2 regions of the Arthrobacter sp. 210 2 genome follow, and region 2 is predicted to be linked to the other one. Evidence: riboswitches for the same ligand, from Rfam matches in the RefSeq annotation. Region 2 holds a riboswitch; the other holds the start of a gene.

The links. A riboswitch is a leader RNA that binds a small molecule or an ion and turns the genes downstream of it on or off. The one in region 2 is predicted to bind cyclic di-AMP.
Region 1: linked by a shared signal. The riboswitch ahead of AC5RWA_RS18420 (C40 family peptidase) and the one ahead of AC5RWA_RS07065 (aggregation-promoting factor C-terminal-like domain-containing protein) in region 2 are both predicted to bind cyclic di-AMP.

The regions. Positions count from the first base shown of each region.
Region 1 is NZ_JBNHIE010000011.1:125,475-130,691, forward strand. It holds gene mobA (molybdenum cofactor guanylyltransferase) at 1-431, opposite strand, end outside; gene AC5RWA_RS18410 (HNH endonuclease) at 481-981, opposite strand; gene AC5RWA_RS18415 (NlpC/P60 family protein) at 1,266-2,027, opposite strand; gene AC5RWA_RS18420 (C40 family peptidase) at 2,187-2,867, opposite strand; cyclic di-AMP (ydaO/yuaA leader) riboswitch at 2,938-3,108, opposite strand; gene AC5RWA_RS18425 (M23 family metallopeptidase) at 3,245-4,063, opposite strand; cyclic di-AMP (ydaO/yuaA leader) riboswitch at 4,074-4,286, opposite strand; gene AC5RWA_RS18430 (iron-dependent transcriptional repressor DtxR) at 4,434-5,129, opposite strand.
Region 2 is NZ_JBNHIE010000002.1:553,528-558,744, reverse strand. It holds gene AC5RWA_RS07075 (response regulator transcription factor) at 595-1,335, shown strand; gene AC5RWA_RS07070 (HAMP domain-containing sensor histidine kinase) at 1,341-2,870, shown strand; cyclic di-AMP (ydaO/yuaA leader) riboswitch at 2,974-3,126, shown strand; gene AC5RWA_RS07065 (aggregation-promoting factor C-terminal-like domain-containing protein) at 3,132-3,854, shown strand; gene AC5RWA_RS07060 (YdeI/OmpD-associated family protein) at 3,996-4,439, shown strand; gene AC5RWA_RS07055 (HAD-IA family hydrolase) at 4,420-5,100, opposite strand; gene AC5RWA_RS07050 (glyoxalase superfamily protein) at 5,116-5,217, opposite strand, start outside.

The DNA.
Region 1 (5,217 bases), on a different contig from region 2:
AGTGGCTGGATCCGGCCTGCCGGTGTGCCGTCTTCAGTCCGGGCCAGGACTGCGTCCGCCCCCGTTCGTTCCCCGGCTGCCAGGGACGCCTGGAGCACACTGACCGCGTCGGTCACCAGCGGCATGTCGCAGGCGAGCACCAGAGTGTAGTCGGACCCCGCCCCCGCGCCGGCGAGGGTGTCCAGACCGGCGGCAATCGCGGCTGCCGGCCCGGCGAACTCGGGCTGTTCACGGCAGGACAGGATGCCCTCCGGAATCAGCCCGGGCGGACCCACCACCACAATGCGCCGGGCCGCTGCAGCGGCAGCAAGGGAGCGCTCCAGCAGGGTGGCACCCTGGAATTGCAGGTTCTGCTTCGGCACTCCGCCAAGCCGTGCGGACCGGCCCCCAGCCAGGATGAGGGCATCAAAGGACGGCATGTTCGATTCCACGGTCCCAGCCTACCGGCGGTCACGGATGTGGCGGGGTGCGGAAGGCAGGTCAGGCAGCGCGTTCGGGCAACAGGAACGGATCCCACGCCGGCGTGGGCTTTTCCAGTTCCTTAATCTGCCAGATGGTGCCGTGCGGAGGCTCCGGCACGAACCGCAGCTTCCAGCCCATTTCGGCCGGGGTATGGTCCCCTTTGGCGTTATTGCAGCGGAGGCAGGCGGCTACCAGGTTCTCCCAGGAATCGGCACCACCGCGGGATTTTGGATGGACATGGTCAATGGTGTGGGCCGCTTTTCCGCAGTACGCGCACTTGTGCCCGTCCCGCCTGAGCACACCCCGCCGGCTGACGGCGGTGGCGTGGTTGTATCTGGGACGGATGTAGCGGTTCAGGAGTATCACGGACGGGCGGCCCAGGATCTCCTGGGGACCCACCACGGGATCGTCCCCCTCAGCCACCACGCTCGCCTTGTTGGTCAGCACAAGCACCAGCGCCCGGCGGAATGAAATAACCGCCAGCGGTTCATATCCAGCATTCAGAACGAGAGTGCGCATGCACGTACCTCTTCACGGCCGCACCCGTCAGGGGCACGAGGGCCGGCTGCCCTCGGCATGGTCCGGGCTATGGATCGACACCACAAGAGTAAACAAAGAAGTCCACTATCGGCTAATCTGCCCGGCATCGCCCTCCTGCATCATGGGGGCGCAGGGCGGGCCACAGGGTGCGCCCAGTCCGTTAAAGCGAACATGACCCCTGCCACAAAGGCAGGGGTCATGTTCCTTCAAGCGGACAGTCCGTCAGGTCAGCCGGGGATCAACCAGGCGTCCCGTCGGGAACATCAGTTCACGCGGATGAATACCGGGCCGGATCCTACGTTGGCGCTGAAGACAACCGTCTGGTTGCCGTTGTAGCCGCCGTGCACGGCCTGGCCGTTGCCGGCGTAGACAGCAACGTGGGCCATGCCGGCACCGCCGTCGGCGTAATAGATCAGGTCGCCGGGCTGGGCTTCGGCGGCGCTGACCGTGCGGCCGAGGGACAGGTAGCCTGCAGGCCAGTCGTGGAAGTTGATGCCCACGGCTGCCAGGGAGTTGGTCACCAGCATGGTGCAGTCCTGCATAACACCCAGCTGGGCGTAAGCGGCGGACAGGATGGCCGCACCCTTGCCGCTGGCTGACGCCGGAGCTGCGGGGGCGGGAGCAGCGGTAACCGTGGCGGTGACCTTCGGAGCTGCAACAGGCTGGGCTGCCGGAGCGGCTTCCTGAACCTCAACCTCGGGCTCTTCCTCGACAACAACCGGGGCCGGCGTAGTGGTCACGGCGGGCTTTTCGTAGGTGATGGCGATGGTGGAAGCCGCGGAGATGGGGGCTTCAACAGCGGACTCGACTTCCAGCGTCGAGGCGGAAGCGGAATCCCGCTGGATGTTGGCATCAGCAGCGTTGGCTGCAATGCCGCTGGTCAGGACCAGGCCGGAAGCGGCGGCAATAACCGCGGCCTGGCGGCCCACGCCGCCGGCGTTATCGCCGACAGCCTTGGCAATGACGGCGATTGAGTTGGTTTTGGTGACCTCGGCGCGGTGCCGTGCGGTAGCACGAGTAGTCATCAGTTCTCTCTTTCGATTTCCTCGGGGCCTGTGGGCAGCCCGAGAGTTTTGGACGCGCCGGCATCTTGGGGGTATGTCGGCGCGCCCCGAACGGGGATGTGTGATCTAGCGAAAAACAGGGGGCAAAGAAATAGTTCCCGGGGCCGAAGCGCCCAAGAACTATTTGCCCAGGGTGTAGAACGAGGAGGTTCCGGTGGCGGCCACGGAGTGCAGCAGGGTGCCCTGGGAAGGGTTGAGGGCGCTGATCATCATGCCGTTGCCGACGTAGATGCCCACGTGTGCGCCGCCGTTCTGCATGACCAGGTCGCCCGGCTGCGGGGTGGAGGTAGGCGTCATGGCCGTCCAGGCGTTGACGCGCGGGATGCTGATGCCGGCCTGGGCGTAAACCCACTGGGTGAAGCCTGAGCAGTCCCAGCCGTTGGGGGTGGTGCCGCCCCAGACGTAGGGGCTGCCGATGCCGGTGTAGGCGATAGCCGCGAGGCCGGAGGTGGCTGCTGAGCTGACCGCCGCCACTGCCTTTTCTGCGGTGGATGCAGTGGTGGCCGCAGCTGAATCATCGTCGGCTTCGTCGGCGTCGGTGGACTGGGCACGGACCGGCTCGATCTTCGGCGCAGCGATGGTGGTCACCACGGGGCGTTCGAAGGAAACGGTTGCGGTGGGCTCGGCGGTGACGGCAAGGGCGGTCTGCGCGGAACCCGACTCGGTGGAAGCGGAGACACCAGCGGTGGTGTCCGCTGCAGTGGCCGGCAGTCCCATACCAAGAACAAGACCGGAAGCAGCTGCGACAACTGCTGCCTGGCGACCTACTGTCCCGGCATTGGCACTAACAGCCTTGGACATGGCGTCCAAAGGGTTGGTACGAACCGTTTGTGCACGGTGGCGCGCAGAATTATGGCGTGAAGACACGAAGGTAGCCTCTCCCAATGCCTGCGAGGTGAGCTGTCGGATTCGGATGGGAGTCACCCGGCCGCGCGGCTTCCAAGGAAGCTTTGCGACTTAACCCCAAGGCCTTCATGAAGAAGGCCAAAATTGGTTCCCCCGCCCCTGCCAGACGATGAAATGCGAACGGACCTTGAGCGGTGGCAGAGCTAGGCAATCCACTCAAGAGCGTCAACTTCGGAAAAGTTGACGCGAGTTAGACGGTACAGGAGTTTTGCAGCAATGTCACATTCAGGTCACGGCTGGTAACACCCAAGTGAGACATTGCACTCATTTGACTAAAGCCAGCGCGTGGGATCGACAACTTCGCCGTTGACCTGCACCTCAAAGTGGAGATGGCAGCCGGTGGAAGCTCCGGTGGTCCCGCTCAGCGCGACAACGTCGCCGCGGGAGACCGTCTGGCCTTCTGTCACATTGAAGGACGACAGGTGGTTGTAGGTGGTCTCCAGGCCGTTGCCGTGGTCCACCACAACGCGGTTTCCACCGCCGTACTGGTGCCAGCCAACAAATGTCACGGTGCCGGTGGCAGCAGCGAGGACGGAGGTGCCGCACTGTGCCACATAATCCTGGCCCCGGTGGAAGTCGCCCGAGCCGCCGGTGATGGGGCTGACACGGTAGCCGAAGGGGGATGCAGTGGACATGGCGGCGAGCGGGGCACCAAGGCTCCCGGCAGAAGCGGCGCTCGAGACGGCGCCGGCAGACTGGGCACTGAGGAGCTGCTTAAGCTTGCCGTCCGGGTCAGCCTGCGTGACAACCGCCGAGCGGCTGAAGTCAATCTGGGCTCCCGCCTCGGCTGTGACAGCCGGCTGGGGCGTAACTGCCGAGGCAGCGACAGGTGTGCCTCCGGCGTCGGTGGCCATCACGGGGCTGGTGGCCGGAACAGTCACGGTCAGCACCAGGCCGGTGGCGGCAAGGGCAATACCGGCTTTTTGGCCGATGCCGCTGGCGGAGGCAAACTCGGTGATCTGCTGGAAGGGACCCCGACGGCGGCGCGCATCACGGTGGAGATCGCGGGGGCGCTCCGTGTGGATGACTTCGACGACACGCGGTGTCGAAGCGGGGCTGGCCGCGCGGCGGCGCCCCCTGGAGGTCTGCATGGACAAGAAGGATTCCTCTCTGAAAGCCTGCGAAGTTAGCTGTCGGATTCGGGTCAGAGAGTTCAAAGACCCGGTCCGCCGTAGGCAAGCTTCGGCACAGAGATATCCCCGGAAAGGGTTCCTTCGCTGGAAGAGGCTTGCTGCTGACGGACTTCACCCCAAGGCAGTCCCCCGCTGCCGCTTGTGGTTCCCCCGCCTCTGCCAGTTATTGCTCGTGCACCTGGTCCGCTGGCAGAGCTCGGCTCCGGATCAGGTAACGCTTTAGTATCAACGCTCGCGTTCAACTATAGAGGCTTAAACCCCAAAGTAACAATTCCGTTATCTTTGCCTAAATGCCATTCGATAGGGTAATCGCGCCCGGGCGGGTCGTCTACCGGACCGCGACAAACACGTGGGCGGCCACTTCCGGAGGAAGCTCCAGCGCACCTTCGATGCCGGGTACCCGCACGGAGATGTAGTCCCCCACCCGTTCGAGCGACACGGTGGCGCCGGGGCGGATGCCGCCCTCATCAAGCTGGACCAGCAGTTCGGGCTCCACCTGGATGGGTTCGGCCAGCCGGCTGACGGTGACCGTCGACGCAGGACCGTACGTTTTCATCGCTTCCAGCAGGCTCACGGCTCCGTCGGAACCGCCCGGCAGGGGCTGGCCGCCCAGGGCAGCGAGTCCCGGGATGGGATTGCCGTAGGGCGACTCCGTGGGGTGGTCGAGCATCTCGTAGATGCGCCGCTCCACCCGTTCGCTCATGACGTGTTCCCACCGGCAGGCTTCGTCGTGCACGTACGCCCAATCGAGTCCGATGACGTCGGCCAGGAGCCTCTCGGCCAACCGGTGCTTGCGCATCACTTCGGTGGCGCGCTTACGGCCGGTTTCGGTGAGCTCAAGGTGCCGGTCGCCGGACACCACCACCAGCCCGTCCCGCTCCATCCTGCCGATGGTCTGGGAGACCGTGGGTCCCGAGTGGCGGAGCCGCTCGGCAATACGGGCCCGCAGGGCAATAATGTTCTCTTCCTCAAGCTCCAAAATGGTGCGAAGGTACATTTCCGTAGTGTCGATCAGATCCGTCATCCAGCTCAGCTCCTCGAGCGCAGTACCTTGCGTTGTCCCACCGTATCGCCTATCACTGCGACGTAGTCCGGTGGCAAGCTTAGCCTAT
Region 2 (5,217 bases):
GGCGAATGCCTAGGAACTTCGGCGGGTGGGAAGGTCAGGCGTGCATTCGACAACAGCGCATGTCGGCAGCAGCTGATGTGCTGGGCCAATATTCTGCGGCTGCAGGTGCTGTTGAGTTCTTGTTCACATTGGAAGTGTGCAGCGTAACAATGGCAACTTGCAAGTAACAATGGACGCGATCGTCCGCATGGTGAGACAAAATGCTCCATTGTGGCGCAGATCACGATTCTAGAAGTGGCCAAAGAATAACGTTCGTTATCCGACAAAAGGCCATAAAAGGCGCGAAATCGGAACATTCTTCGCCCAAACACTGCTTTCCTACTTTTTTATTCAACTGAGGGACGAATCCCAAAATCAGCCTCCTTACTTTCCGGACGTGTCCAGCGGCGCGCGGACGGGGCAAGAAAAATTTTCAGGTGTGGGGCACCGAAAGCGCGTTATGGCTCCAGCAGCAGGACCGTAAGGAGTTCCGCACGAGCTGGTGAAAGTCCTGCAGCAGAAGGGGGGCAGTATTCAGCTGGCTAGGCTGGGATTCACAGCTTGGGCACAGGAAGCGCATAGCCCGGCTTAAACGAATGATCGGAGAGTTGTCCCATGGCCACTTCGCACTCCATGACCAACAACCTCCCCACGCTCTCGCACCCGGACGGCTCCCCCATCCGTGCCCTGGTGGTGGACGATGAGCCCAGCCTCTCCGAACTGATGAGCATGGGCCTGCGGATGGCCGGCTGGTCCGTCGCCGTGGCCGCCGACGGCCCGGAGGCGGTGAAACTCGCCAAGGACTTTCGCCCCGACGTGCTGGTGCTGGACGTGATGCTTCCCGGGTTCGACGGCGTCGAGCTGCTGGCCAGGATCCGCGCCTTTGCGCCGGAGGTGCCAGCGCTCTTCCTCACCGCCAAGGACGCTATCCAGGACCGGATCGTGGGCCTGGCCGCGGGCGGCGACGACTACGTCACCAAGCCGTTCAGCATGGAGGAAGTCCTGCTCAGGCTCTACCGCCTGGTGCAGCGTTCGGGGGTTGCTGCCATGGACACCGCCGAGCTGGTGGTGGGCGACCTTGTCCTCAACGTCGATACCCGGGAGGTCACCAGGGCGGGTGACGATGTCCAGCTCACGGCCACCCAGTTCGAGCTCCTCCGCTACCTGATGGAGAACCCCAAGAGGGTGATCAGCAAGGCGCAAATTCTGGACAGGGTGTGGGACTACGATTTCGGCGGCCAGGCCAACATCGTGGAGCTCTACATCTCCTACCTGCGCAAGAAGATCGATGCCGTGCACCCGCCCATGATCCACACCGTGCGCGGGGCCGGCTACGTCATCAAGCCGGCGGAGTAGGCGCCATGGTCTCCCCCGAAGCTCCGCAGTCCCATCGGCGGAGCTGGCTCAAACCCGCCACCTGGCACCTCCGCACCCGGCTGATCCTCCTGGCCATGGCCTTGCTGATCGCGATCTGCGGCGCTGTGGGAGTGGTCAGCTACGCGTCCATGGATGCCTTCCTGACACGGCAGCTTGATGAGCAGCTGAGCCAGGCTGCAGAAAGGGCCAATGATCCCGGCCGTCCGCCGATGGGCGGCTTCAACGGACGCGACCCGCTGGACGCGCGCGGGCAGAGCGTCGGCACGGTCAACGCCAGGATCCTCAACGGCCAGGTCAACAGCGGCGGCTTCCTGGCGTCAGACACCACCCGTTCCGCGCTGTCCACCGAGGACAAGGAAACCCTGCTGGCGCTGGCCGCCAACGCACAACCGGTGGACCGCGCCCTCTCCAACGGCAGCTACCGGCTCGTTGCGGTGAGAACAAATTTTGGCGATGTCCTGGTGACCGGGCTCCCCCTCACCGGCAAAGAAAGCACCCTCACGTCGCTGGTGTGGACCTTCGTCTTCGTCTCGCTGGGGGGCCTGCTGCTGGCGGGGCTGGCCGGAACCATCCTGATCCGGCGCACCATGAAGCCGCTGGAACAGCTCTCCGAGGTGGCCACCCGGGTGTCACAGCTGCCGCTCGACGCGGGTGAGGTGGCGCTGGCGGTGCGCGTGCCGCCGTCGAACTCCAACCCTGGAACGGAAGTGGGCAGCGTTGGCCATGCACTGAACCTCATGCTGGACAACGTGGCCAGTGCGCTGCAGGCACGGCAGAAGAGCGAGACCAAGGTGCGGCAGTTCGTGGCGGACGCATCGCACGAGCTGCGGACCCCGCTGACCGCCATCCGCGGCTACACCGAGCTGATGCGGATGACGGAGGACTTAACTCCGGACGGCCAGAAGTCGCTGGCCAGGGTGCAGAGCCAGTCCGAACGGATGACGGCGCTGGTGGAGGACCTGCTGCTGCTCGCCCGCCTGGACGAGGGGCAGCCCCTGAAACTCAGCGAAGTGGACCTCACGCAGCTCGTGGTGGAGAGCGTCAGTGACGAGAAGGTGATGGCCCCCGGACACACCTGGCGCCTTGAGCTGCCCGATGAGCCGGTGGTGGTCAACGGCGATGCCTCCCAGCTGCACCAGGTGCTGGTGAACCTGCTCTCCAACGCCCGCAAGCACACACCGTCCGGCACCACAGTGGTGACCGGCGTCGGCACCTCGCCCGAGGGTGCGGCGATCGTAACGGTAACGGACGACGGCGGGGGCATCCCTGCCGCATTCGTGGACCATGTCTTTTCACGCTTTGCCCGCGCAGACGCGGCCCGGAAAGGCTCGGGAGACCAGGCGGGAGCCTCCGCGGCCGAAGGCACCAGCGGCCTGGGCCTGTCCATCGTGCAGTCAATCGTGGAAGCCCACGGCGGCCGGGTAACGGTGACGTCACGGCCAGGCCATACGGAGTTCGCCCTGCAACTGCCACTCCTGCAGCAACAGGGGCAAGACGACGCGCCGTCGTCGTGATCTCCGTTACCTAAATGTGACTTAAGCGTTCCACTCCTGTACCGTCGATTGGGTGCGGTTCCCGTTCGGACCGCATATCCGGATGACGCCAAGCTCTGCCACTTCCCGGATCTCCCCGATTGACCAAGGCAGAGGCGGGGGACCCACCGTCCCGGGCATGTACCGCCCTTGGGGTTAAGCCAGCACGTGATCTTTCCGTGTGGCCGGATGCCCTCATCCGAACCCGACAGCTAACTCCGCAGGTGTGAGAGGCGATCAATCATGTTCAAATTCCCGGTAAAACCGCGCCCGAAAAACGGCTCTGACAGCAATGCGGAGCGCCCTGAAGGCAAGAACTTCACCTTTGGCCAGCGTGCCGCAGTCCTGGCAGCGTCCTGTGCACTGCTGGTCGGAGTAGGCGCCGCAGGCCAGGCCACCAATGCCATGACCACGGCCTCATCAAGCGCCCAGTCCACAGCGGATTCGGACGCGCAGATGAGCATCGAGAAGAGCGAGATCCGGTCCAACCCGGCCGAGTCACCCGCGCCCCCTGCGATCAACGTTGTGCCCCAGGCCGCGGAGCCGGCACCGGCCCCCGCACCCGAGCCTGCTCCGGCAGAACCTGCTCCGGCACCCGCCCCTGAACCCGCGCCCGCACCGGCACCGGCACCCGAGCCGGCTCCCGTCGTCGCGGTTAATGACCCCGCAGGTGCCCAGGCTTATGCAGCCGGCCAGCTGGCATCCTACGGCTGGGCCGCGGACCAGATGCAGTGCCTGGTGACGCTGTGGGACAAGGAATCGGACTGGACCACTACGGCCACCAACCCCAGCAGCGGCGCCTACGGCATCGTGCAGTCCCTGCCCGCCGAGAAGATGGCGAGCGCCGGGGCCGACTACCTCACCAACTACCGCACCCAGATCAACTGGGGCCTGAACTACATCCAGGAGCGCTACCAGTCCCCGTGCGGCGCCCTGAACTTCCACTACGCCAACAACTGGTACTAAGCCTGCGCTGCCGCCGTTGAAGCGGCACCAGTCTGTTGAAGCGGCCCTCTTCCGTTGAAGGGGGCCGCTTCTGTTGTAGGGGGCCACTTCTGTTGAAGCCCTTGTGTTGAAGCCGGCCCGGGGCCTGGTTTATTTTGAACCATGAAGTTCACTACCACCATCCAGGGCAGCGGCAATAAGACCGGCATTGAGGTTCCCGAGCATGTTGTGGAGGGGCTGGGGGCCGGCAGGCGGCCTCCGGTGGTGGTGACCATCAACGGCAAGAGCTACCGCAGCAGCATTGCGGCGATGGGCGGGCGGAACATGATCTCCCTCAGCGCCCATAACCGGGAGTTCACGGGGGTCTCCGCTGGAGAAACCGTGGACGTGGAGCTGGAACTGGACACCCAGCCGCGGATCGTGGAGGTTCCCGGGGACCTTGCGGCAGCGATGGCTGCGGAGCCGGCCGCACAGGAGTTCTACGCCACCCTCAGCTACAGTGCCCAGCGGCGGTATGTAGAGCCGCTGGATGACGCCAAGACACCGGAAACCCGGGGGCGGCGGATCGCCAAGGTTGTGGCGGACCTCAAAGCCGGAAAGAAATGACCGGCTGGCCGTTGCCTTCCGCATCCACGACGGCGGTGACACTGCTGTAGTCCGCGATGTGCAGCACGCCGTCCGGCAGCGGTCCGGTGTTTGGGCCCACAGCCACGGTGCGGATGCCCGCAGCAACGCCCGCGGCAATGCCGGCGGGGGCGTCCTCGAACACCAGCGCCTCCGCCGGCTCCGCTCCCAGGAGGGCTGCGGCCTTGAGGTAGCCTTCCGGGTCCGGCTTGCCGCGGCTTACCTGTTCGGCCGTGACTGCAATGGCCGGCATGGGCAGCCCCGCAGCGGCCATGCGGATGTCGGCCAGCACACGGTCGGCGGAGGTGACCAGCGCGACGGCGTCGGCGGGCAAGGCTGCCAGCAGCCGCGCCGCTCCGGCCAACGCCAGGATGCCGTCCGTCCGGACCCGCTCCATGGCCCCGAGCTCCGCAGCCAGGGCGTGAACATCAGCACCGGCAGGGGCAAAACGCCGGACCGTATCGATGGCCTGCACACCATGGGACGTCCGCAGGATCTCCTCGAAGTCCAGGCCGTAGCGCACGGCGAACTCACCCCAGACCTCTTCCACCACAGCGGTGGAGTCCACCAGCGTGCCGTCCATGTCGAACAGGACGGCACGGCAGGTCAGGGTTCGTTGGCTGGCGGGAGCGGAATGGCTCATGCTTCCCATCGTGCCCTAACGGCCGGGGATGTACTGCACCGCCCACCTGTTGCCGTCGGGGTCTGCGAAGTAGACAAAGTGGCCCCAGTCCTGCACATCAACGTCGCTGACATCCAC